2 linked regions of the Posidoniimonas polymericola genome follow. The protein of the gene in region 1 interacts with the protein of each later gene in a pairwise test. Links are inferred from orthologs where the notes say so. Each region holds a gene or a part of one and is shown on either strand. Other genes may lie near its edges.

Region 1 (12,434 bases):
GCGGTTTGGTCCGATTCTGCCGCCCAACCGCCTACGCACTGCGGCCTAGAGATGCCAGTCCGGCCCCAGCGTGCAGTTCTTCGGGACCACCAGGATGCCGTCGCGGACGACGCAGTTGCGGCCCTCGCCGTAGTCCTCCTGGCCGGTGTCGTTGACCACCTTCAGGCCGGGGGCGATGCGGCAGTTCTTGTCGACAATCGCGCCCTGAATCAGTGTGCCATCGCCCACCCCCAGCGGCGGCTCGCCGGGCGGCAGCGCGGCAAGCTGCGAGGGGGTCTCGTACATGTCGGCGCCCATCAGGATCGAGTCCTTGATCACCGCGTTCTTGCCGATGCGGCACCGCAGCCCGATAACGCTGTTTTCGATTTTCGCCCCCGGCTCGATCACGCAGCCTTCGGCGATCAGGCTCTGGGTGATCTCGGCGCCGTCGCACCGCGTGGGCGGCAGGAACCGGGCGCGTGTGTAGATCGGCGCCGAGGCGTCCGCCAGCGAGAACGGCGAGTCCGCCCGCGCCATCGCCAGGTTGCACTCGTAAAACGAGCGGATCGTGCCGATGTCCTCCCAGTAGCCGTCGAACAGGCTCACCTGGACGTGCCGCTGCTTGATGGCGTTGGGGAAAATCTCCTTGCCGAAGTCCGAAGAATTGCTCTGCTCCAGGGCCTCGACCATGGCGTCGCGGTTCCAGAGGTAGATGCCCATCGACGCCAGGCAGTCGCGGCCGTGGCTCTCGACGCCGCGGGCGTCGATCCAGGCCGGGTCCATGCGGACCTGGTCGAGCTGCTCGGCGGTCTTCGGCTTCTCGACAAAACCAATCACGCGTCCGGTGTCGTCCAGCCGCATGATGCCGAGCGCCGAGGCCTCCGACCGCTCGACCGGCTTGCCGGCGATCGACACGTCCGCGCCGCTCGCCTGGTGCTCGGCCAGCATCTTGGCGAAGTCCATCCGGTAGAGCTGGTCGCCCGACAGGATCAGCACGTAGTCGAAGCCGGGCTGCAGCAGGTAGCGGAGGTTCTTGCGGACCGCGTCGGCCGTGCCCTGGTACCAGTCGAGCGTGGCGTCGGCGTCCATGGTCTGCTGCGCGGCCAGGATCTCGACAAACCCGCCGCCGAAGGCGTCGAACCGGTAGGTGCCACGGATGTGCTGGTGCAGGCTGGCGGTCATGAACTGCGTCAGCACGAACACGTGGTTCAGCCCCGCGTTCAGGCAGTTGCTGATCGGGATGTCGATCAACCGGTACTTGGCCGCCAGCGGGACCGCCGGCTTGCTGCGGTAAGTAGTAAGCGGCTGCAGCCGCGTGCCACGACCACCCCCCAGAACAACGGCTACGACATTTTTCATAGTAGATCGCTAAGCAAAGAAGGCCCAATGTTCGCAAAGAAAAGACCGAGAGCGCCGCCCTGCCCTCTGGGCGTCAACCTAACACAGGTCGCCCTTGCGATACAGAGACAACATGCCTCGCGTACGAAATGCGGATTCTCCGCGCCCGCCGATCCCCTACTTCACCACTAGGTTCACCAACCGCCCAGGCACGTACAACTCCTTCACGATTGACTTCCCGGCGATCAACTCGGCTATCTTCGGATCGGCCTTCGCGGCGGCGAGGGCCTCGTCCTGATTGGCGTCTGCGGAAATGTTGACTTTTGCCCGGACCTTGCCGCTTACCTGCACCGGTATCTCGATCGTGTCCTGCTTGAGCAGCGACTCGTCGAACGCCGGCCACGGCTCGTAGGCGAGCGTTGCGTTGTGGCCCAGGGCGAGCCACATCTCCTCGGCCACGTGCGGCGCGAACGGCGCCAGCAGCAGCACGAACGGCTCCAGGCACGCCCGCGGCCGCGACGACTCCTTGGTGAAGAAGTTGGTGAACTCCATCAGCCGCGCGATCGCCGTGTTGAACGATAGCTTGTCGATGTCCTCGGTGACGGCCTTGATCGTGGCGTGCAGCGTCCGGAGCTGATCGTCGGTCGGCTGGTCGTCGGTCAGCGCCTCGGCGAGTTGCATGGCGTCGCTGCGGTCGTCAATGACGAGTCTCCAGGCCCGGCCCAGGAAGTTTCGCACGCCCGACACGCCGTCCATATTCCACGGCTTGCTGTCGGGGAGCGGGCCCATGAACATCTCGTACAGCCGCAGGCTGTCGGCGCCATACTCGCTCACCACATCGTCGGGGTTGACCACGTTGCCGCGGCTCTTGGACATCTTTTCGTTGTTCTCGCCCAGGATCATGCCCTGGTTGACGAGCTTCTGGAACGGCTCGCGGGTGTGCACCACGCCGCGGTCGAAGAGGACCTTGTGCCAGAACCGGGCGTACAGCAGGTGCAGCACCGCGTGTTCGGCGCCGCCGATGTAGAGGTCGACCGGCATCCACGCCTTCTCGATCTCGGGATCGATCGGCGCCTCGCTGTTCGTCGGGTCGAGGAACCGCAGGTAGTACCAACAGCTGCCGGCCCACTGCGGCATGGTGTTAGTCTCGCGCTTGTACTTCACGCCATCGATGACCGGGTACAGCCACTCCTCGGGCGCCTTGTCCAGCGGCGGCTCGGGCCGGCCGTGCGGCTTGAAGTCGACCAGGTGCGGCAGGTCGACCGGCAGCTCGTCCTCCGGCACCGTGCGGACAATACCGGTGCGTTGTCCGTCATCATCGAGTTGGTGCATCAGCGGGAACGGCTCGCCCCAGAACCGTTGCCGGCTGAACAGCCAGTCGCGGAGCTTGTAGTTGACCGCCTGCTGACCGAGGCCCTTTTCCTCGAGCCAGGCCGTGATCTTCTGCTTGAACTCGGCGGTCGGCGTGCCGTCGAAGTCGCCGGAGTTAATGGCGATGCCCTCGGCCGGGTAGCACAGCTGGCCGGCGAGGATCTTCTCGGCGTCCTCCGGCGGGACGTCGCTCGCGGGCTGCACGACCGCCTTGATCGGGATGTTGTACTTTTCGGCGAACTCGAAGTCCCGCTCGTCGTGCGCCGGCACGGCCATAATGGCGCCGGTGCCGTAGCTGATCAGCACGTAGTCGGCGATCCAGATCGGGATCTGCTCGCCATTCACCGGGTTGATGGCGTAGGAGCCCGTGAACACGCCGGTCTTGTCCTTGGCGAGCTCGGTGCGGTCGAGGTCGCTCTTGAATGAAGCGGCCTTCACGTACTCGTTAACGGCGTCGGCCTGCTCTGCGGTGGTCAGCTTGCCAACCAGCGGGTGCTCGGGCGCGATCACCATGTACGTGGCGCCAAACAGCGTGTCGGGCCGTGTGGTATAGACGCGCAGCACGTCCTCGGCCGGCTTGGCGGGGAAACTCCCCGATGCCGCTGGCGCCTTTGCATCGGCCAGGCGGAAGTCCACTTCAGCGCCGACACTGCGCCCAATCCAGTTGCGCTGCAGCGCCTTCACGCCCTCGGGCCAGTCGAGGTCCTCTAGCTCGCTCTCCAGGCGGTCGCCGTAGGCCGTGATCCGCAGCATCCACTGCCGCAGCGGGCGGCGCTCGACCGGGTGGCCGCCCCGCTCGCTCTTGCCGTCGATCACCTCCTCGTTGGCCAGCACCGTGCCGAGCGCCGGGCACCAGTTGACCGGCGCCTCGCTCTGGTAGGCGAGCCGCTGCTCGTCGACCCACTTGGCGGCGAAGTCCTCGCCCAGCTCCTGCACGTCTCCAGGGATATCGAGCTCGGCGATCGGCCGGCCCTTCTGCTGCTCCTTGTCGAACCAGGTGTCGTAGAGCTGCAGGAAGATCCACTGCGTCCAGCGGAAGTAGTCGACGTCGGTCGTGGCGATCTCGCGGTCCCAGTCGTAGCTGAAGCCGAGCATCTTCAGCTGCCGCCGGAACGTGGCGATGTTCTTCTCGGTCTGCACCCGCGGGTGCTCGCCGGTCTTGATGGCGTGCTCCTCAGCCGGCAGGCCGAACGCGTCGAACCCCATCGGGTGCACCACGCTGACGCCCTGCATCCGCTTCGCGCGGCAGACAATGTCGGTCGCCGTGTACCCCTCCGGGTGCCCCACGTGCAGCCCATCGCCCGACGGGTAGGGGAACATATCCAGCGCGTAAAGCTTGGGCCCGTCCCCCTCCGGCAGCTGCGGCGCAGCAAAGGTCTTTTCCTTGTCCCAGTAGGCTTGCCACTTGGGCTCAATCGTCGCGGGGTTGTAGCGGGGCATGTTGAATCGCAGGAGTGCGGAATTTGTAAGGCAGAGTGCAGTCGCAGGTCGTCCTGGCTGGTTGGAAGCCGAACCGGCGATTCTACCGCCGGAACCCATCAGCGCAAACCGCTCCGCCCATTGACCTTCGGTCGATTCGCCAACTACCATGAGGGGTCGATTTTCGGCCGCGGATGAACACGGATGAGCACCGATCGGTCAGACAAGGGACCGATCTGCGTCCATCCGCGTTCATCTGTGGCTCATTTCTTCTAGCGGCCGAGCGATATCACCGTGGAAAAGACCAAAGTTGGCATTATTGGCCTGGGGACCGTCGGCAGCGGTGTTGCGAAGATCCTGCTGGACCACGGCGACCGCACCGCCCGGCACGCCGGCCGCGTGCTGTGGCTCGAGAAGGCCGCCGTGCGGGACCTCAGCAAGCCCCGCGACTGCGACCTGCCCGACGGGGTGCTGACCGACAGCATCGACGAGGTCATCGACCACCCCGAGATCAAGGTCGTCGCCCAGCTGATGGGGGGCATCGAGCCGGCCCGCTCGGTCATGATCCGGCTGCTGGAGTCGGGCAAGGACGTCGTCACGGCCAACAAGGCCCTGCTGGCCGAGCACGGCCCGGAGCTGTTCGACAAGGCGCGTGAGCTCGGCCGGTCAATCGCATTCGAGGCCTCGGTGGCGGGCGGCATCCCGATCATCGCCAACCTGAGCCAGTGCCTGACCTCCAACCAGGTCACCTCGCTGCACGGCATCCTCAACGGCACCAGCAACTTCATCCTCGACAAGATGCACACCGAGGGCGCCGCCTACTCGGATGTCGTGGCCGAGGCCCAGCGACTCGGCTACGCCGAGGCCGACCCCTCGATGGACGTCGACGGCACCGACGCCGCCCAGAAGCTGGCGATCCTGTGCCAGCTGGCCTTCGGCGCCCGGCTCAACTGGCGGGACATCCCGCGGTCCGGCATCGACACCGTGGACCTGCTCGACGTGAACTACGCCCAGGAGATGGGCTACAAGATCAAGCTGCTGGCGATCGCCGACCTGAAGGAGCACGGCCTCGACTGCGAGGTGAACCCCGCGCTGGTCCGCGCCGGCAGCCCGCTCGGCGAGGTAGGCGGCCCGTTCAACGCGGTGCTGGTCAAGGGCGACGCGGTCGGCCCGCTGTTCTACCACGGCCAGGGGGCGGGCCAGATGCCGACCGCCTCGGCCGTGGCCGCGGATCTGATCGACACCGCCGTCGGACGCACCGCGATCACCTTCCGCACGCTCGGCCTCTGGTCGGACCAGGTGAAGGGGGTCGACCAGGCCGACTTCGCCACTTCGACCGGCAAGCGTTACGTCCGGGCAATGGTCGAGGACAGCCCCGGCGTCCTGGCCAAGGTCACCGAGGCGTTCGGCGCCGAGGGGATCTCGATCGCGTCGATCCTCCAGAAGGAGCCGTTGGAAGGCGACACCGCCGTGCCGCTGGTCGTGATGACCCACCGCGCGAGCGAAGCCGCCACCGACCGCGCCTGCGCCAAGATCGCCGCCCTCGATGCGTGTCGAGGTGAGCCGGTGAAGATGTGGGTCCGGGACTGACGATTGCGGATTTCGGATTGCAGATTTCGGAATGGCAGAAGACTCCGAGGACTACCACGACGACACCGCCCTCCGGTGGTACCTCAACGCCTACTACCCTCATCTCTTCAGCGATGAGGAACGCTGCGTCATCGCAATCGCTGTACTGCGAAACAAGCAGTCACATCGAGAAACTCCAATTGACCATGCAAAAGACGACATTGAGTCATACATCAACGGAAGCGATCGGATACGTCAGATCATCGAAGGTGACATCGAAAGCTATTTAGACGATGCAGCGAGACGGATCATCTCTCAGAAAAGGGAAGATGTGTTCATCAATCGGTGTCCTGCTTGCCAACGTATTGTTCGTACTCCGGTTGCCAAACAATGCCTCTGGTGCGGACACGACTGGCACTAGTTGATTGCACACAATCCGCAATCCGAAATCACCAATCCGAAATCGAATGAAATACCTCATCATCATCCCCGACGGCGCCGCCGATCAGCCGCAGGAGTCGCTCGGTGGTAAGACCCCGCTTGAGGCGGCCGCTACCCCGCACATGGACGCGGTGGTCGCCCAGGGGGTGATCGCCAGCGCGTGCCACACGCCTGACGAGCTGCCGGCCGGGTCGGAGATCGGCAACCTCAGCCTGCTGGGGTACGACCCGTTCGCGCACTTCACCGGCCGCGCGCCGATGGAGGCCGCCGCCCAGCGGATCGCGCTCGGCAAGGGCGACTGGGCCGTCCGCTGCAACCTGGTCACCATCGGCGAAGTCGACGGCGAGCGGGTGATGCAGGACTTCACCGCGGATCACATCTCGACCGAGGAGTCGACCGCCCTGTTCGAGTCGGTACAGGCCGAAATCGCCAGCGACCCGAAGTGGAAAGGCGCGCTCGAGTTCGTGCCCGGCGTCAGCTACCGCAACCTGTTGATCTGGCGGGGGGCGAAGCTCGCCGCGCCGTTTGACAAATCGACCCGCACCGAGGCGCCGCACGACTGGACCGACCTGCCGGTCGCCAATGCCCACCCACGCGGTCCCGGGGCCGATGTGTTGGTCGAGCTGATGGACGCGTGCGCCGACTTGCTGGCCGACCACCCGGTCAACAAGACCCGCATCGCCAACGGCAAGAGCCCGGCCACCAACACCTGGCTGTGGGGCCAGGGGGGCGCACCGTCTCTCGAGCCGTTCGCTCAGAAATTCGGACCCAAGGGCGCGATGATCACGGCGGTCGACCTGCTGCGGGGCATCGCCGCGCTGGTCGGCTGGGACCGGATCGAGGTCGACGGCGCCACCGGCTACCTCGACACCGACTACGCCGCCAAAGGGCGGGCCGCGATCCAGGCATTAAACAAGTACGACATTGTCTGCGTCCACATCGAGGCGCCCGACGAAGCCAGCCACGAGGGCCGCTGCGATGAGAAGGTCAAGGCAATCGAGCAGATCGACCAGCACATCGTCGGCCCGCTGCTCGAAGCGCTAACGAGCCACGGCGACTGGCGGGTGATGATCAGCCCCGACCACCCGACGTTCCTCAGCACCAAGAAGCACACCCACGGCAACGTACCGGTCGCCATGGCCGGCGCCGGCGTCACCCCCGACGCATGCCAGGCCTACGGCGACACAAACGCCGCGGCCAGCGAGCTGACGTTCGACAAGGGGTGGGACGCGATGCGGTGGTTCATCGGCGAATAAAAAAACCGCCAAGACGCCAAGTCGCCAAGGGAAGCGAGTTCTATGCGAGAGCCCGATGCAGAACTCGACCAACTGGCGGCGGAAGTCGTCGACGCGGCCTTGGAGGTACACAAGATCCTCGGCCCCGGGTTCCTTGAGTCAACCTACGAAGAAGCCCTCTGTATTGAACTGGAATTGCGAGGCGTGGCGTTCGAACGCCAGAAACCCGTTGCACTACGGTACAAGGGGCGCCCCGTCGGAGATGCCCGGCTCGATTTGCTCGTCGGTGAGCGATTGGTCGTCGAGCTGAAAGCGACTGAAGCGCTGCACCCTATCCACCACGCGAAGGTCATCAACTACCTGAAGGCGACCGAGCTTGAGCTCGGGCTACTAATCAATTTTCACGTCGTCTTGCTGAAAGACGGCATTAAGCGAGTTGTCTTAACCTAACGGAAACCAACTTGGCGTCTTGGCGTCTTGGCGGTCCCCATCAACAACCGTTCCACTAGCAACCATGTCCCTAATCGTTCAGAAATTTGGCGGCACCAGTGTGGCCGACGCCGAGAAGATCCGCGCGGCGGCCCGTCGCGCTCTCCGCGCCCAGCAGCAGGGCGCCCAGGTGGTGATGGTCGTCAGCGCGATGGGCAAGAACACTGACATCCTGGTGGACCTCGCGGGCCAGGTGTGCGACGACCCCTCGCCGCGTGAGATGGACATGCTGCTGTCGACCGGTGAGCAGGTCTCCGTGGCGTTGGTGGCGATGGCCATCCACGACCTCGGCGGCAAGGCGGTCAGCCTGACCGGCGGCCAGATCGGCGTCCTGACCGACAGCTCGCACACCCGGGCGCGGATCCAATCGATCGACACCAGCCGGATGCGGAGACTGCTGGACGAGGGCAACATCGTCATCGCGGCCGGCTTCCAGGGGGTCGACCAGGAGCTGAACATCACCACGCTGGGCCGCGGCGGCAGCGACACCTCGGCCGTGGCATTGGCGGCGGTCCTCGGCGCCGACATGTGCGAGATCTACACCGACGTCGACGGCGTGTTTACGACCGACCCGCGGCTGGTCGCTTCGGCCCGCAAGATGATGCAGGTCAGCCACGACGAGATGCTCGAGCTCGCCAGCCTTGGCGCCGGCGTGATGCACAGCCGCTCGATCGAGTTCGGCAAAAAGTTCCACGTGCCGATTCACGTCCGCAACTCCGGCGTGTTTACCGACGAGCCCGGCACCATCATCGGACCCATCAGCGAGTCCGACGACCGCCCCGTCAGCGGCTGTGCGCTCACCAAGGAAGAGGCCCGCATCACGATCGAGGGCGTGCCCGACGAGCCGGGGGCCAGCCTCAACATCTTCCGCCGACTGGCCGACCTCAACATCACGGTTGACATGATCCTGCAGACCCCCGGCAGTGAGGGGAAGGCGAGCATCTCGTTCACGGTTGTGCAGGGCGACCTCGCTCGGGCGTTGGCCGCCGTGCGTGACGCGGCCGCCGAGCTCGGCGCCGGCCCGATCTCGCATGACGAAACGGTCTGCAAGGTCTCGGTGGTGGGACTCGGCATGGCGACCCAATCGGGCGTTGCCGACCGGATGTTCCGCGCGCTCGCGGAGTCCAATATCAACATCCAGGCCATCACCACCAGCGAGATCAAGGTGAGCTGCCTGGTGAAGCGGGAGCAGGGCCTTGAGGCGCTGCGCGCGGTGCACGGCGAGTTCGAACTCGACCGCGCGCCCGCCAAGATCGTGCCGTTCGAGGCCTCGCAGAAGGTCTCGCAGGCAGCCGACCTTGCGGCCGTAGTCAGCGGGCTGCAGGCGATGGAGGACCTGACCGTGCAGGGCTGCGAGCTCGACGACTCGCAGGCGTTGATCACGATGTCGCACGTCCCCGACCAACCGGGCATCTCGGCCGACATCTTCGAGGGGGTCGCCGCCGAGGGAATCATTGTCGACATGATCGTCCAGGGCGTCGGCGCCGACGGCAAGACGACCGTCAGCTTCACCGTGCCCGCCAGCGAGATCGACAGCGCCCGCAAGGTGGTCGAAGAGCTCAGCTCAAAGCTGGGCGGCGACGTTACCGCATCCGAAACCGTGGCGATCCTGTCGGTCAACGGCGTGGGGATCCGCAGCCACACTGGGGTCAGCACCCGGATGTTCCGCGCCCTCAGCGAGTCCGGGATTAACGTCGAGTTGATCTCGACTAGCGAAGTCAAAGTGAACGTGGTGGTCGCCCGCGAGCAGGGCGATTCCGGCCTGAGGGCGCTCAAGGCAGCGTTTGCGGACGTGGTGAAGTAGCCAAGAACACCCATTCGGGTGGGTATTGTCGCTAAAATGCGGACTACCGGTAAACTTTCTGTTGATCCGAATCCGCACAGCGGTCACACTAGACTACGCTGCGTCCCCATTCTAACACCGAGCAGACAGTTCATTGGCGCGGCGACCTGCCTAGATTTCCCACCAGAGAAGCACCCATGGCGATCCAAAAACCCCTCCTGGCCGGCCTCGTTGCGTCGTTGCTCATGGCGCAGTGCGCTTTTGCTGACCTCGTTACCGCTTCGTTCAACACCAAGACCGGCTCGGCGTCGGGGGCGTTCTACTCGCTCACGGTGCCAGTCAGCCAAAGTGGCGTCACGTTCGACGCGACGCTAAGCGTCATCGGCTCGGGCAACATCCACACCTCTACCGCCGGGCTCGGCGTTGTAGGCAATGGCCCGAACGCGGTGTCGAACGGCGAGTTCCTGTACCTGTCGATGAGCGTCGCGAACGTGGTCGGCGGCACGGCGTCGTTCGACGGCTTCAAGACCGCCAGCCTCACCAGCTCGGGCGTGAATGACACGGTCGTGTTCAGCCTCGACCCCATCATCCCGACTACCGGCGACAACTTTTACACGGGCACTAACAGCCAGGCGGCTCCGATCAATATTGACAGCCTCACCGGCGGGAACCTGCCCCAGTCGTTCTTCGCCATCGCCGCGCCGATCACCCCCGGCGACGGCGGTAACGCCTTCCGCCTCGGCGGAGTCATCGGCCAGTTCACGGTGGCTGCGGTGCCCGAACCGACCGCGTTCCTGTTTGGCAGCCTGGTCGCGGGCAGCGTCGGCATGGTCGTCGCCCGTCGCCGCAGAGCTCGCAAGTAGGCAGCAGCTGTCACAGCCTGCCACGAAAACCATCTAGCCGCCCGCATCACCGATGCGGGCGGCTTTTTTTGTGCCCCCCACCAGAAGTCAGAATGCTCTGCGCAATCGGTTGCTTGATGCCGACAAGCACGGTCGGTTATCAAGGAGCCGTAAACGAGGCGGCGACAACATCGATGCAGGACCCAAGGGCATGATGCGTTTAACTACCGCCGCTACCATAGCGCTGCTGATAGCGAATTTGACGCCCTGCTGCTCGGCCGAAGACGGCCCCGCCACGCTGATTGTCGTCGGCGGGCCGGTGTGGACCGCCGATCCTGCTCGCCCCACCGCCGAGGCGGTCGCCGTCCGGGGCAACAAGATCGTGGCAGTCGGCAGTCGAGCCGATGTCGAGGCGCTCGCGGACCAATCGACGCGCGTCGTCGATGCCGGTGGCGGCCTCGTCATCCCGGGCTGCATCGACTCGCACGTCCACGTGTTCACCGGCGGCAGCAACCTCAGCGGTGTGCAGCTCCGCGACGCCGACTCACGCGAGCTGTTTGTCCGCCGGATTGCGGAGCACGCCGCCACGCTCCCTGCCGGGGAGTGGATCACCGGCGGCGACTGGGACCACACCCTGTGGGGCGGTGAACTCCCCGACCGGGAGTGGATCGACGAAGCCGCCGGCGACCACCCGGTCTGGATCAAACGGCTCGACGGCCACATGGGCCTGGCCAGCTCGCTGACCCTGAAGATGGCCGGCGTCGACGACCAGACCGAAGCCCCCGACGGGGGCGCCATTGAACGCGACGCCTCGGGCCGCGTCACGGGCCTGCTGCGCGACAACGCCATGGGACTCATCGGCGGCGTGCTCCCACAGCCGTCGGCCGAGACCATGCTGCGGCACCTCGACGCCGCCACCGACTACATGCTCGAGCGTGGCGTGACCTCAATCTGCCAGATGGGCTCGCTCCGCGACCTCACGGCCCTGCGGGCGGCGCGTTCCGGCGGCCGGTTGCGGATGCGCGTCCGGGCGTACACGCCGCTGGAGCGCTGGGAGCTGCTCCAACGCGACGTCCAGGAGAACGGCCCCGGCGACGACTGGCTGCGGATCAACGGCCTGAAGGGGTTCGTCGACGGCTCGCTCGGCTCCCACACGGCGGCGATGCTCGAGCCGTTCGACGACAAACCGTCCGACCGGGGCCTGCTGGTGAATCGCCCCGAGGACCTGCTGGCCTGGACCCGCGGCGCGGACCGGGCTGGCTTGCAGGTGGTGGTCCACGCGATCGGCGACCGCGCGAACCGAATCCAGCTCGACATCTTCGAGCAGGTCGCGCGGGAGAACGGCCCCCGCGACCGGCGGTTCCGCATCGAGCACGCCCAGCACCCGCACGCGGACGACATCCCGCGGTTCGGCGGGTTGGGCGTGATCGCCAGCATGCAGCCCTACCACGCCATCGACGACGGCCGCTGGGCCGAGCCGCTGATCGGCGTCAACCGCTGCCGCACGACCTACGCGTTCCGCAGCCTGCTCGACACGGGCGCCAAGCTCGCCTTCGGGAGCGACTGGTTCGTGGCGCCCGCCTCGGTGGCGATGGGGCTCGAGGCCGCGGTCAACCGGCGGACACTCGACGGCAAGAACCCGGACGGCTGGTACCCGGAGCAGCGGATCTCGCTCGACGAGGCGCTGCGGGCCTACACCGCCGACGCGGCGTACGCGATGTTCGACGAGGACAAGCTCGGCATGCTGAGCCCCGGCAGGCTGGCCGACATCGTGGTGTTTGACGTCGACCCCCGCGAGGCGCCAGCCAAGGTCAGCGAGGCCCAGGTGGGGGTGACGATCGTCGACGGTCGGGTAGTGTACGAAGCGCAACGCTAAGTAGCGTGCGACGCGACTACCACGGCTCTTCCATCAGCCCGACGATCTGCTCGGCCAGCCTGTGGATGGCGGCCTGCTGCTGCGAGGCCACC
Region 2 (12,170 bases), on another replicon or contig:
GTCTGGTTCTGGGTGACCGCCACGGCGGGCGGCAGGCCCTCGATGACGTCGGCGTCGGGCTTGTCGAGCTGGTCGAGGAACTGCCGTGTGTAGGTCGAGAAGCTCTCCATGTACCGACGCTGGCCCTCGGCGTAGAGCGTGTCGATCGCCATGGTGGTCTTGCCGCTGCCCGAGACCCCGCAGAACGCGATCAGCTGGTTGCGGGGCAGCTCCAGGTCGATGTCCCGCAGGTTGTGGTCCCGGGCGCCGCGGACGCGGATGACGTCGAGTGCGGCCGGGGCGGCGGCGCCGTTCGTGGCGTTGCTGGCTTTTGCGGTCGGCATAGCGGGAGTGCGGGCTCAGAGGGCAATCCTGTAAGATAAGCACTCCCGGCGTCCGGCACCACCTCGTCGGCGCCCCCAACTACGCAAAATCACCGTCTCTTCCCCCGCTAGCAGCCGCCGTCCATGCCCAGCCCTGCCGCCGATCCCGACCGCGAAATCGAGTCGCTACGCAACGAGATCCGCCAGCACGACCAGCTCTACTACGTTGAGGCCAAGCCGGTCGTGGCCGACCACGACTACGACAAGCTAATGCACCGGCTCAAGGAGCTGGAGGCCGCGCACCCTGAGAAGATCACGCCCGACAGCCCGACCCAGCGGGTCGGCGATCAGCCCGCGCCGCACCTCGAGCCGGCCGAGCACGTCACGCCGATGCTGTCGATGGATAACACCTTCAGCCAGGAGGAGCTGCAGAAGTTTGGCGAGCGGGTGCAGAAGCTGCTCGCCGCCGAAGGGGACTCCGAGGAGGGGGGGGAACCGATCGAGTGGGTCGTGGAGCTCAAGATCGACGGCGTGGCGATCTCGCTGTTGTACGAGCAGGGCCGGCTGACCCGGGCCGCCACGCGGGGCGATGGCCGCGTCGGCGACAACATCACGCACAACGCCCGCACGGTGCTGGGCGTGCCGCTGCGGCTGCTGGGCGACGACTACCCCGACGTGGTCGAGGTCCGCGGCGAGGTCTACATGACCAACTCCGACCTGGTCGCCCTGAACGCCCAACGCACGGCCGCCGGCGAGGCGACCTTCGCCAACACACGCAACCTGACCGCCGGCGCCATCAAGACGCTCGACCCGCGGGTCTGTGCGGCGCGGAAGATCCGCTTCTTTGCCCACGGAGTCGGCCAGACCGACGACCTGCCGGTCGACAACCACATGGACTTCCTCGCCGCGATCGCGCGGTGGGGCCTCCCGGCGACGCCGATGGTCCAGCGGTTCGGCAGCTTCAAGGAGGCCACCGAACACTGCGAGCAGCTCATCGAACGCCTGCACGAGCTCGACTTCGAGGTCGACGGCCTGGTGCTGAAGGTCAACAGCTTCGCGCAGCGGGCCCGGCTCGGCGCCACCAGCAAGAGTCCGCGGTGGATGGTTGCCTACAAGTTCGAGAAGTACGAGGCGGTCACCACAATCCACGAGATCAAGGTCAACGTCGGCAAGACCGGGGCGGTGACCCCGTACGGCGAGCTGGAGCCGGTCGAGATCGCCGGCACAACGGTCAGCCGGGTCACGCTGCACAACGCCGAGGAGGTCGAACGCAAGGACATCCGCCCCGGCGACACAATCGTCGTCGAGAAGGCGGGCAAGATCATCCCGCACGTGGTGCGGGTTGAGAAGCACCTCCGCAAGGAAAACCTCGCTCCGTTTCCGTTCCCGACCGAGTGCCCCCGCTGCGGGACCGAGCTCGTGAAGGACGAGGGGGGCGTCTACATCCGCTGCCCCAACATGAGCTGCCCCGGGCGGATGCGGGAGCGGCTGATGTACTTCTCCAGCCGCTCTGCCATGGACATCGACGGGCTCGGCGAGAAGCTGATCGATCAGCTCCTCGACGCCGGCCTGGTCACAACCTTCGGCGACCTCTACCGGCTGACCGAGGAGCAGCTGGTCGAGCTCGAACGGGTCGGCGCCAAGTCGGCCAGCAACCTGGTCAACGCGATCGAGGTGAGCAAGTCACGCGGCCTGGCTCGGCTGCTCAATGGCCTCGCCATCCGCCACGTCGGCACGACCGTGGCGCGGGTTATCGCGCAGAGCCTCGGCTCGCTCGAGGCCGTGCGCCAGGCGACCGTCGAGCAGCTGGCCGAAATCAACGAGGTCGGCGACATCATCGCCGAGAGCGTGCACGACTTTTTCCATAGCGAGTACGGTCAGCAAACCGCCGCCGACCTGACCAGCCTGGGACTGAACACAACCGAGGAGGCGCCCCCCGAGTCGGAAGCGGCGGGCCCGCTGGGTGGTCTGACGTTTGTCGTCACGGGGACGCTCGAAGGCTACACCCGCGACCAGGCGCACGAGGCGATCCTCCAGCGTGGAGGCAAGACCGCGAGCAGCGTTTCGAAGTCGACCGACTACCTGCTGGCCGGCGCAAAAGCCGGCAGCAAGCTCGCCAAGGCGGAGAAGCTCGGCGTGAAGGTCTTGGATGAGGCGTCTTTCAACCAGTTGGTCGCTGGCGAATGGCAGCCGTCGGTCTCGGGAACGCCCGAAGATGCCTAGTAGCGCCGCGTCACGCTAGCTGCGCGTCGAGCATGGCAGGTCATCCGCCAGCGGTGTCGACGCGAGGAACCCGCGGCAAGCTGAGATTACGATCGACGCGCGTGCTCGCTTGGTGCAGCGGGGTCCGGCTGCCGGTGCGTCCGCCGCTGGGCCGCCGGCAGGAGGCCGAGACGCCGATTAGCCTCATCGCCATGCAGAGCTGACGCCCGGTCTGGTGGCGTCTGCTGAGGGTGTTGTGTTTCATCGCCTAGTTCCTTCCTGTTAGACCACTGCCCATTCTTGATCCGACGCCGGACTTCGCGCGGCTGACTTGCGGGCTCAGTTGGTTGATCAACGTCCACTCTCTTGGCCCGCCACGCTTTCTGATGAGGAATCGGCTGCACTTGGGGAGAGGAGCGATTGACATGGCACACTAGGAAGCGATAACCGTTGAGGCGTATTCAGCGCGTAAGAGGGCTTCCCCCAGTTGGGGGGCGTTCACGCGGGTGTTTGGCAGGGGCGACGCTCTGTGCCGCGGCATGGCAGTTGCACCTCCATGAGGGTGGGCAGTATTTGCCCAGCCGAAAATCGATCAATAAACGACAGATTTAAGTCCGCGAGCTACCGAAGTCGCCCATTTTCGCGGCGCCGCGTGCCAGCTAACTGTGCGAGGCCGCGTTCAAGCTAGTACGATCTCCCAACGAGGCCGCAACCATTCATGCAGTATCAGGCCCAGGGCTTTGATGAGACGTTTACCTCCGAGGGGCAGCCCCGCCCCGCGTGCGAGGAATTCTACCGCCGGTTGCAGATGATCGGCCCCGACGAATTGGGGCGGCGCCAGCAGGCCGCCGAACTGCAGTTCCGCAACGCGGGCATCACGTTCAACGTGTACGGGCACGAAGATGGCGTCGAGAAGGTCTGGCCGTTCGACATCATGCCCCGGGTGCTCGATGGCGCCGAGTGGTCGTCGATCGAGGCCGGACTGCGGCAGCGCGTCATGGCGCTCAACCTGTTTATCGACGACGTCTACAACGAGCGGCGGATCATCAAGGACGGCGTGGTGCCCGAGGAACTGCTCCGCACTTCCAAGACCTACCGCCCCGAGATGGAGGGTTTCAGCCCCACCCACAAGGCGTGGTGCCACGTCAACGGCGTCGACCTGGTCCGCGACAAGGACGGCCAGATCTACGTCCTCGAGGACAACCTGCGGTGCCCGTCGGGCGTTTCGTACGTGCTGGAAAACCGGGAGGTGATGAAGCGGAGCTTCTCGCAGGTGTTCCACGGGGTGTCGATCGCGCCGGTCGAGGAGTACCCAGAGAAGCTGCTGCAGACGCTGCAGAGCGTCGCGCCCCCGTCGGCCCACCAACCGCTGGCAGTGGTGCTGACGCCCGGCGTCTACAACTCCGCTTACTTTGAGCACACCTTCTTGGCTCAGCAGATGGGCGTGCAGCTGGTGCAGGGGAGCGACCTAGCCGTGGTCGACAACGTGGTCTTCCTCCGCACGACTCATGGCCTGCACCGAGTGGACGTAATCTACCGCCGCATCGACGACGACTTCCTCGATCCGGAGTGCTTCCGCAAGGACTCGTGCCTTGGAGTCGCCGGCCTGATGCGGGCCTACCGGGCCGGCAACGTCGCGCTGGCCAACGCGCCGGGCACCGGCGTCGCGGACGACAAGGCGGTCTACGCCTACGTGCCGCAGATCATCAAGTACTACCTGGACGAGGAGCCGATCCTCAACAACGTGCCGACCTACCTGTGCGGGGACCCCCAGCAGCGGGACCACGTGCTCGCAAACCTCGACAAGCTGGTGGTGAAGCCGACCAACGAGTCGGGCGGCTACGGCATCTTGATGGGCCCCCAGGCGACCGACGAGCAGCGGGCCGCCTACGTGGACCTGATCCGCTCGAACCCGCGGAACTACATCGCCCAGCCGATGCTGCAGCTGTCGACCGTTCCGACCCTGATCGGCGACCGGCTCGAGCCGCGGCACGTCGACCTGCGTCCGTTTGTGCTGGCCGGTGAGGAGGTCTATGTGATGCCGGGCGGGTTGACCCGCGTGGCGCTCAACGCCGGTTCGATGGTAGTAAATTCCTCCCAAGGAGGTGGTAGCAAAGACACCTGGGTCTTGCGAAACTAGGGAGCTTCGGCCGACGGCGGCCAGACAGAACTGTTGCGGCCGATGGCGGCCGGACTGCATCTCGCCGCGGGGGAAAAGCCCCCGCGGACCCAGAATTATCTGGCGGAGCGATATTAAACATGCTAAGCCGCGTGGCCGACTCTATTTTCTGGATGAGCCGATACATCGAGCGGGCAGAGAACGTCGCGCGGTACATCGATGTCAACTTCAACATCACCCTTGGCGCTGAATCGGACAACCCGCTGCAGTGGGCGCCGCTCGTCTACACGACCGGCGACCACGAGCTGTTCAAGGAGCTGTACGGCGAGGGCGAGCGCGACTCGGTGCTGCGGTTCCTAGCGTTCGACGACCGCAACCCCAACTCGATCCTCTCCAGCGTCAACGCCGCGCGGGAGAACGCCCGCACGGCCCGCGACTCGATCACCGCGCCGATGTGGGAGCAGATCAACCGCTTCTACCTGATGGTGCAGTCGGTCGCCAAGTCGGGCGCCGCCCTGCACGACCCCAACGAGTTTTGCGACGCCGTGAAGCTCAACAGCCACGCGCTGGTCGGGCACACCTACACGACGATGTCCCACGGCGAGGCCTGGCACTTCTCGCGGGTCGGAAGGCTGCTCGAGAGGGCCGACAAGACGTCGCGCATCCTGGATGTCCAGTACTACCACCTGCTCCCCTCGATTAATGACGTCGGCTCCGCCCTCGACCTGGTGCGCTGGAACGCGCTGCTCCGCTCGACCAGTGCACTGACAATGTACCGCCGGGTGCACGGTCGGATTGTGCCGGATCGGGTCGCCGATTTTTTGATCCTCGACCGAGATTTTCCCCGCTCGATGCGTTTCTGTGTGATGCGCGCGCAGGACTCGGTCAGCGAGATCACCGGCAGCCGACCGGGGACGTTCACCTGTCGGACGGAGCAGCTGGCCGGTCGACTGCGGTCAGAGATGGACTACACCGCCATTGAGGATGTCATACGCGAGGGATTGCACGAATATATCGATCGCTTCCAACTCCTATTGAATGGGATTGGGGAAGCTTTGCAGGCAGACTTCCTGTCTCCTGCCGATCATACGAAGACCCCTATCCTGCAATCCCAACGCCAGGCCTGACGGCCCGGCCCGGACCCGCGGCGGCGGTCCCCCCAGACTGGGGAGGCGTGCGGCAGCGGGTCTCCCCTCGCGAGCAATCCTACCGATGAGCATCCACGTCGCGCTGCACCACAAGACTACCTACACCTACTCCGAGCGGATTGGGCTAGGGCCGCAGGTCATCCGGCTGCGCCCGGCGCCGCACTCGCGGACGCCAATCCTCAGCTACTCGCTGCGGGTTCAGCCCGACAACCACTTCCTCAACTGGCAGCAGGACCCCTACGGCAACTACCAGGCGCGGTGCGTCTTCCCGGAGCCGGCGACCAAGCTGTCGGTAGAGGTCGACCTGGTGGCGTCGCTCTCGTCGATCAACCCGTTCGACTTCTTCACCGAGCCGGCCGCCGAAGAGTTCCCGTTCCACTACGACGAGCACACCCTGCGGGACCTGAAGCCGTACATGTCGCTGGACGCGGCCGGGCCGCGGATGCACGCGCTGCTCGGCACGGTCGACCGCCGGCCCCGCAAGACCATCGACTTCCTGGTCGAGCTGAACCAGCGTCTGCAGCGTGAGGTCGGCTACGTCGTGCGTCTCGAGCCGGGCGTGCAGACCTGCGAGCAGACGCTCGAGCTCGGCACCGGTTCGTGCCGTGACTCGGCCTGGCTGATGTGCCAGGTGCTGCGTCAGATTGGCTTCGCGTCGCGGTTTGTGTCCGGCTACCTGATCCAGCTGGTCGCCGACCAGAAGTCACTAGACGGCCCCTCGGGTCCCGAGGCCGATTTTACCGACCTGCACGCGTGGACCGAGGTCTACCTGCCGGGCGCCGGTTGGGTGGGGCTCGACCCGACCTCCGGCCTGCTGGCCAGCGAGGGCCACATCCCGCTGGCGTGCACGCCGCACCCGGTTTCGGCCGCGCCGATCACCGGCGCCCACGATCAGTGCGAGAACGTCGAATTCGACTTCGAGATGTCGGTCAACCGGGTGCACGAGGACCCGCGGGTCACCAAGCCGTACACCGAGGAAGAATGGAGCGAGATCGAGGCCCTCGGCCACAAGGTCGACGAGCGGCTCAATCAGCACGACGTGCGGCTCACCATGGGGGGCGAGCCGACCTTTGTTTCTATCGACGACATGGACGGCGACGAGTGGCAGACCGCGGCGGTCGGCCCCAACAAGCGTCGCCTGGGCAACGAGATGCTGCTCAAGCTGAAGCGGCGATTCGGCGCCGGCGGCCTGCTGCACTTCGGCCAGGGCAAGTGGTACCCCGGCGAGTCGTTGCCGCGGTGGTCCATGCAGTGCTACTGGCGCAAGGACGGCGAGCCGATCTGGAAGAACGACGCGCTCTTCGCACCCGACGGCGTCAACCTCGGCCACACGGCGGCCGACGCGCAGCGGTTCGGCCGCGCGCTGGCCGAGCGTTTGGGCGTGAACGCCGATCACGTCACCGACGCCTACGAAGACGCCATGTACTACGCCTGGCGCGAGCGGCGGCTGCCGGCCAACGTCGACCCGCGTGACTCCAAGATCGAAGAGGTCGAAGAACGCGAGCGGATCGCCCGCATCTTCGAGCAGGGGCTGTCGAGCACGGTCGGCGTCGCGCTGCCGCTGCAGTTCCGCTGGTGGGAGTCGCAGCCCTGCTGGCAGAGCAGCGAGTGGGTGGTGCGGGCGGACGAGATGTTCCTGCTCCCGGGCGACTCGCCGATGGGCTACCGGCTGCCGCTGCAGAGCCTGCTGTACACGGGCAAGTCGACCACCTCGACCGACTACTTCGAACGCGACACGATGGAGGCGCTCGCCGAGCTGCCCCGCTACGAGACGCTCCGCCGGCGTCACGCCCAGCCCGCACTTGCCGTTGCTGGCGGCGGCGAGGGCGACCACGCCGACCCGTTCAGCGCGCTGCGGCGCCGCGGCGGGTCGGGCCCGAACGGCTCGGGCGGCGGTTGGAACGGCGCAGGGGGCCCCGGTGACGCGTCGCACCCGGAGCAGATGCCCGAGGACCCCGAAGACCGCTACAACCCCCAAAACGTCTTTAAGGCCGACACCAACTACAACGACCCGGCCGACGTTATCCGCACGGCGCTCTGCATCGAGGCCCGTGGCGGCGTGCTGCATATCTTCCTGCCGCCGCTCGATCGGCTCGAGGTCTTCCTCGACCTGATCACCGCGATCGAAGACACAACCGAGTCGCTCGACACCCAGATCGTGATCGAGGGCTACACACCGCCCCACGACCCGCGGCTGCAGCACATCAAGGTCACGCCCGACCCCGGTGTGCTGGAAGTCAACGTCCACCCGGCCGAGAGCTGGGACGAGCTGGTTGAGATTACCACTGGCGTGTACGAGGACGCGCGGCAGACGCGGCTCGGCACCGAGAAGTTCGACCAGGACGGCTCGCACACCGGCACCGGCGGCGGCAACCACGTCGTGATGGGGGGCCAGTCGGTCGCCGACAGCCCGTGGCTGCGGCGGCCCGACCTGCTGAAGAGCTTCCTGGCGTACTGGCAGAACCACCCGTCGTTGTCGTACATCTTCTCGGGCAAGTTTATCGGCCCGACAAGCCAGGCGCCGCGGGTCGAGGAGGCCCGGGCCGACTCGTTGTACGAGCTGAAGATTGCGTTCGAGCAGATCCAGGCCGGCCGCGAGGTCCCGCCGTGGCTGGTCGACCGCCTGTTCCGTCACCTGCTGGTGGACGGCACCGGCAACACGCACCGGTCGGAGTTCTGCATCGACAAGCTGTTCTCGCCCGACGGCCCGACCGGCCGCCTCGGACTGGTCGAGTTCCGCGCGTTCGAGATGCCGCCCCACGCCCGCATGAGCCTGACCCAGCAGCTGCTGCTGCGGGCGCTGGTCGCGCGGTTCTGGGAGACGCCCTACGAGGAGCCGATCGTGTCGTGGCGCACCACGCTGCACGACCGCTGGATGCTGCCGCACTTCATCTGGCAGGACTTCCAGGACGTCACCGACGAGATGCACCAGCTCGGGTTCCCGATCAAGCGGGACTGGTTCGCGGCCCACTGGGAGTTCCGGTTCCCGGTGATCGGCCGCTTCACGCAACGCGGCGTGCACGTCGAGTTGCGGCGGGCGATCGAGCCGTGGTACGTGCTCGGTGAGGAGCCGGGCGGCGGGGCGCTGGCCCGCTACGTCGACTCGTCGATTGAGCGTCTGGAAGCCAGGGTGAGCGGCATGACCGATCCGCGGTACGTGCTCGCCTGCAATGGCCGCCGTGTGCCGCTCCACCCAACCGGGGTCGAGGACGAGTATGTCGCGGGTGTCCGGTACCGCGCGTGGCAGCCGCCAAGTTGTTTGCACCCCACGATCCCGGTACACGGGCCGCTGGTCTTCGACCTGGTCGATTCGTGGATGGACCGCTCGATGGGCGGTTGCCAGTACCATATCGGCCACCCCGGAGGCAACAATCCTACAACCTTCCCAGTCAACGCCCTAGAAGCCGAAAGCCGACGCGCGACGCGGTTTTTCAGCTTTGGCCACACCCCGGGCCCTGTTAGAATTCCGCCTGTGGAAACCAATCCAGAGTTCCCACTCACGCTTGATCTACGGCGCGGCGGAACCTGATGCAAGGCCAGCGGCAGACTCAACCCGGTGGCCTCGTCAACCAGCAGGCCGCCGATGTTTCTCCGCTGGTTGGGTACCGACCTGTCGCCGGCGCCTACGACGAGCTAATCGACCCCCGCGGCGGCTACCGCGCCCACTGGCTGGCGTTTACCGCACAGTTTGAACGACTCGGCACGCTCGAGCTCAAACGCCGCTGGGCCCGTTCGCAGCGGCTGATTCATGCCAACGGCGTCGCGTACAGCCCGCACGGCGCGGCGGACGACCGCCAACGCCCCTGGATGCTCGACCCGTTCCCGCTGCTGGTCGGGTCGCGTGAATGGTCCGAGGTCTCGACAGGTCTCGCCCAGCGGGCTCAGGTGCTCGAGCTCGCGCTGCAGGACCTGTACGGGCCGCAGAAGCTGGTGCGCGATGGCGTCCTGCCTCCCGAGCTGCTGTACGGTCACCCGGGCTACCTGCTGCCGCTTAAGTCGCCCGAGGTTGCGCGTTCGCAGATGCTGCAGCTGTATTCGGCCGACTTGGGCCGCTCCCCCGACGGGTCGTGGTGGGTGCTGGCGGACCGCACCGAGTCGCCCTCGGGAATCGGTTTCGCGCTGGAGAACCGGATCGTTGTCTCGCGGATGCTGCCCGAGCCGTTCCGCGACTGCCGCGTGATGCGGCTGGCGGGTTACTTCGCCCGCGTGCGCGAGAGCCTGCAGGCCATCGCGCCGCAGCAGGTCCGCAACCCGAGCATCGCGATCCTCAGCCAGGGCCCCGGCCAGCAGAACTATTTTGAGGACGCGTACCTCGCCAGGTACCTGGGCTACGTGCTGGTCGAGGGCGAAGACCTCACCGTGCGGAAACGCCGCCTGTGGCTCAAGACGCTCGAGGGGCTGGTGCCCATCGACGTGCTGATCCGCCGCCCGAACAGCGATCAGTGTGACCCGCTGGAGCTGGGCGGCGAATCGCCGGCCGGCGTGGCGGGGCTGATCCAGGCCTCGCGCGAAGGGTCGCTGGCGGTCGCCAACCCGCTCGGCAGCGGGCTGGTCGAGTCGCCCGTGTTCATGGCCTTCCTGCCGCGGCTCTGCCAGGCGCTGCTGGGCGAGAAGCTCAAGCTGCCGGGGGTCGCGACCTGGTGGTGCGGCGAGCCGGAGTCGCTCGAGTACGTCACGCAGAACGTCGACCGCCTGCTGCTCAAGCGGGCGTTCCGGCAGCGGGGCGAAGAGAGCATGCTGACGGTCGAGCTCCGCGACATGCCCCGCGAGCAGCTGATCGAAAAACTACGCGCCGACCCGCGCGGCTACATCGCCCAGGAAAGGGTTCAGCGTTCCTCGGCGCCCTGCTGGCGTAACGGGCGGCTGCAGACCTGCCGTGTGGCGTTGCGGGCTTTCGCCACCGCGACCCCCGACGGCGGCTTCCAGGTGATGGAGGGCGCCCTCGCCCGGACGACGTCGAGCGCCGAGCCGCTCGAGACCTCCATCCTTTCCGGCGAGGGGAGCAAGGACGTTTGGATCACCAGCGATCAGCCGGTCGAGCCGATCTCGCTGCTCTCTCACGAGGACGAGCCAGTGGCGTTGGTGCGTCTCGGCGCCGAGCTGCCCAGCCGTGTCGCGGACAACAGCTACTGGCTGGGCCGGAACCTCGAACGGGCCGACGCCAAAGCGCGCCTGGTCCGCACGGTCGCCAACCGGCTGACCGGCGAGGACGACCCGACGCAGCTTGTCGAGCTGCCCTACCTGCTGCGGGCGCTGGCCGACGAGGGCCTGATCGAGCCGGGCTACGCCGTCGCCGAGATGCGCGAGCTGCTGCCGCACGTCGACCGGTCGCTGCCGTCGCAGGTGCTCAACTCGCAGCAGCCGAGCTCGCTGACGGCGTCGGTCGATCGGGTGTTCTACTCGGCGACCAAGGTACGCGACCGCCTGTCGCGGGACGCGTGGCGGCTCTTGCTGCGCGTGAGCCAGGCGTTCAACGCGCCCGACGCAGCCCCGCAGGACCTGACCGACCTGATCAACGCGACCGACGAGCTGATCGCCGACCTGGCCGCCGTCGGCGGCCTGGTGGTCGAGAGCATGACCCGCACGCAGTTCTACCGGTTCCTGGACATCGGCCGGCGGCTCGAGCGGGCGGCCCAGCTGGTCGAGCTGCTGACCGCCTGCCTGATCGAGACCCAGCCCTCCGTCCGGCCGATGCTCGAGGCGCTCCTCGAGACCTCCGACAGCATCATGACCTACCGTTCGCGGTACCGCTCGAACATGCGTTTCGTGGCGACCCTCGACCTGCTGCTGACCGACCCGTCGAACCCGCGGAGCGTGGCGTTCCAGCTCAACACGCTCGAGCGGCACATCGGCAAGCTGCCCCGCAGCGACGACGAGGCGCAGGGCGCCGCGGCCGAGCAGCGGCTGGTGATGTCGATGAGCCACGCCATCCGCATGGCCGACGTCGAGGCGCTTGCCGAGGCCCACGAGATGGGCAACCAGAAGCCGCTGGCCGAGCTGCTGGCCCAGATCAGCCGCGACCTGCCGAGCCTGTCCAACGCGATCTCACTCAAGTACTTGGTCCACGCCGGCACGCCGCGGCAGCTCTCACCGCTCTAGCCGACTACGCCCGCCATGCGCTACCGCATCACGCACACCACCAAGTACGCCTACAGCGAGCCGGTGGCGGTGTGCCACAACCTGGTGCACCTGTCGCCCCGCGAAACCCGCGGCCAGACCCGGCAGAGCTACCGCCTGATCATCCTGCCCGACCCGTCAGACGTGCTGCAGCGGACCGATGTCTTTGGCAACCCGACCGAGTACTTTTCGATCCTCGAAGCGCACCGCGGGTTGTCCCTCTCGGCGACCAGCGAGATCGAGATCGACGAGCGGGACGAGCCGGGACCCGGGACGCCGTGG

What was found.
Region 2: the proteins of leuS (region 1) and ligA interact in binary tests that used the Escherichia coli proteins (3 or more experiments, as listed by UniProt). The link is inferred for Posidoniimonas polymericola from one-to-one orthologs.

The regions. Positions count from the first base shown.
Region 1 is NZ_SJPO01000008.1:166,112-178,545, reverse strand. The notes cover bases 1,295-4,507. They hold leuS (leucine--tRNA ligase), read right to left. Parts: upstream 4,129-4,507; coding sequence 1,495-4,128; downstream 1,295-1,494. Other genes in these bases: Pla123a_RS16760 (homoserine dehydrogenase), read left to right, coding at 4,402-4,507; Pla123a_RS16770 (glucose-1-phosphate adenylyltransferase), read right to left, coding at 1,295-1,338. In the rest of the region: more of Pla123a_RS16770, read right to left, coding at 46-1,294; more of Pla123a_RS16760, read left to right, coding at 4,508-5,697; Pla123a_RS16755 (hypothetical protein), read left to right, coding at 5,729-6,097; Pla123a_RS16750 (cofactor-independent phosphoglycerate mutase), read left to right, coding at 6,144-7,373; Pla123a_RS16745 (GxxExxY protein), read left to right, coding at 7,416-7,802; Pla123a_RS16740 (aspartate kinase), read left to right, coding at 7,867-9,645; Pla123a_RS16735 (hypothetical protein), read left to right, coding at 9,822-10,487; Pla123a_RS16730 (amidohydrolase), read left to right, coding at 10,678-12,342; LPS assembly lipoprotein LptE, read right to left, coding at 12,359-12,434.
Region 2 is NZ_SJPO01000005.1:354,757-366,926, reverse strand. Bases 37-2,985 are described here. They hold ligA (NAD-dependent DNA ligase LigA), read left to right. Parts: upstream 37-446; coding sequence 447-2,525; downstream 2,526-2,985. Other genes in these bases: uvrA (excinuclease ABC subunit UvrA), read right to left, coding at 37-323. In the rest of the region: more of uvrA, read right to left, coding at 1-36; Pla123a_RS12425 (circularly permuted type 2 ATP-grasp protein), read left to right, coding at 3,223-4,644; Pla123a_RS12420 (alpha-E domain-containing protein), read left to right, coding at 4,764-5,750; Pla123a_RS12415 (transglutaminase family protein), read left to right, coding at 5,836-9,300; Pla123a_RS12410 (circularly permuted type 2 ATP-grasp protein), read left to right, coding at 9,300-11,870; Pla123a_RS12405 (transglutaminase family protein), read left to right, coding at 11,886-12,170. UniProt on the Escherichia coli protein: DNA ligase that catalyzes the formation of phosphodiester linkages between 5'-phosphoryl and 3'-hydroxyl groups in double-stranded DNA using NAD as a coenzyme and as the energy source for the reaction.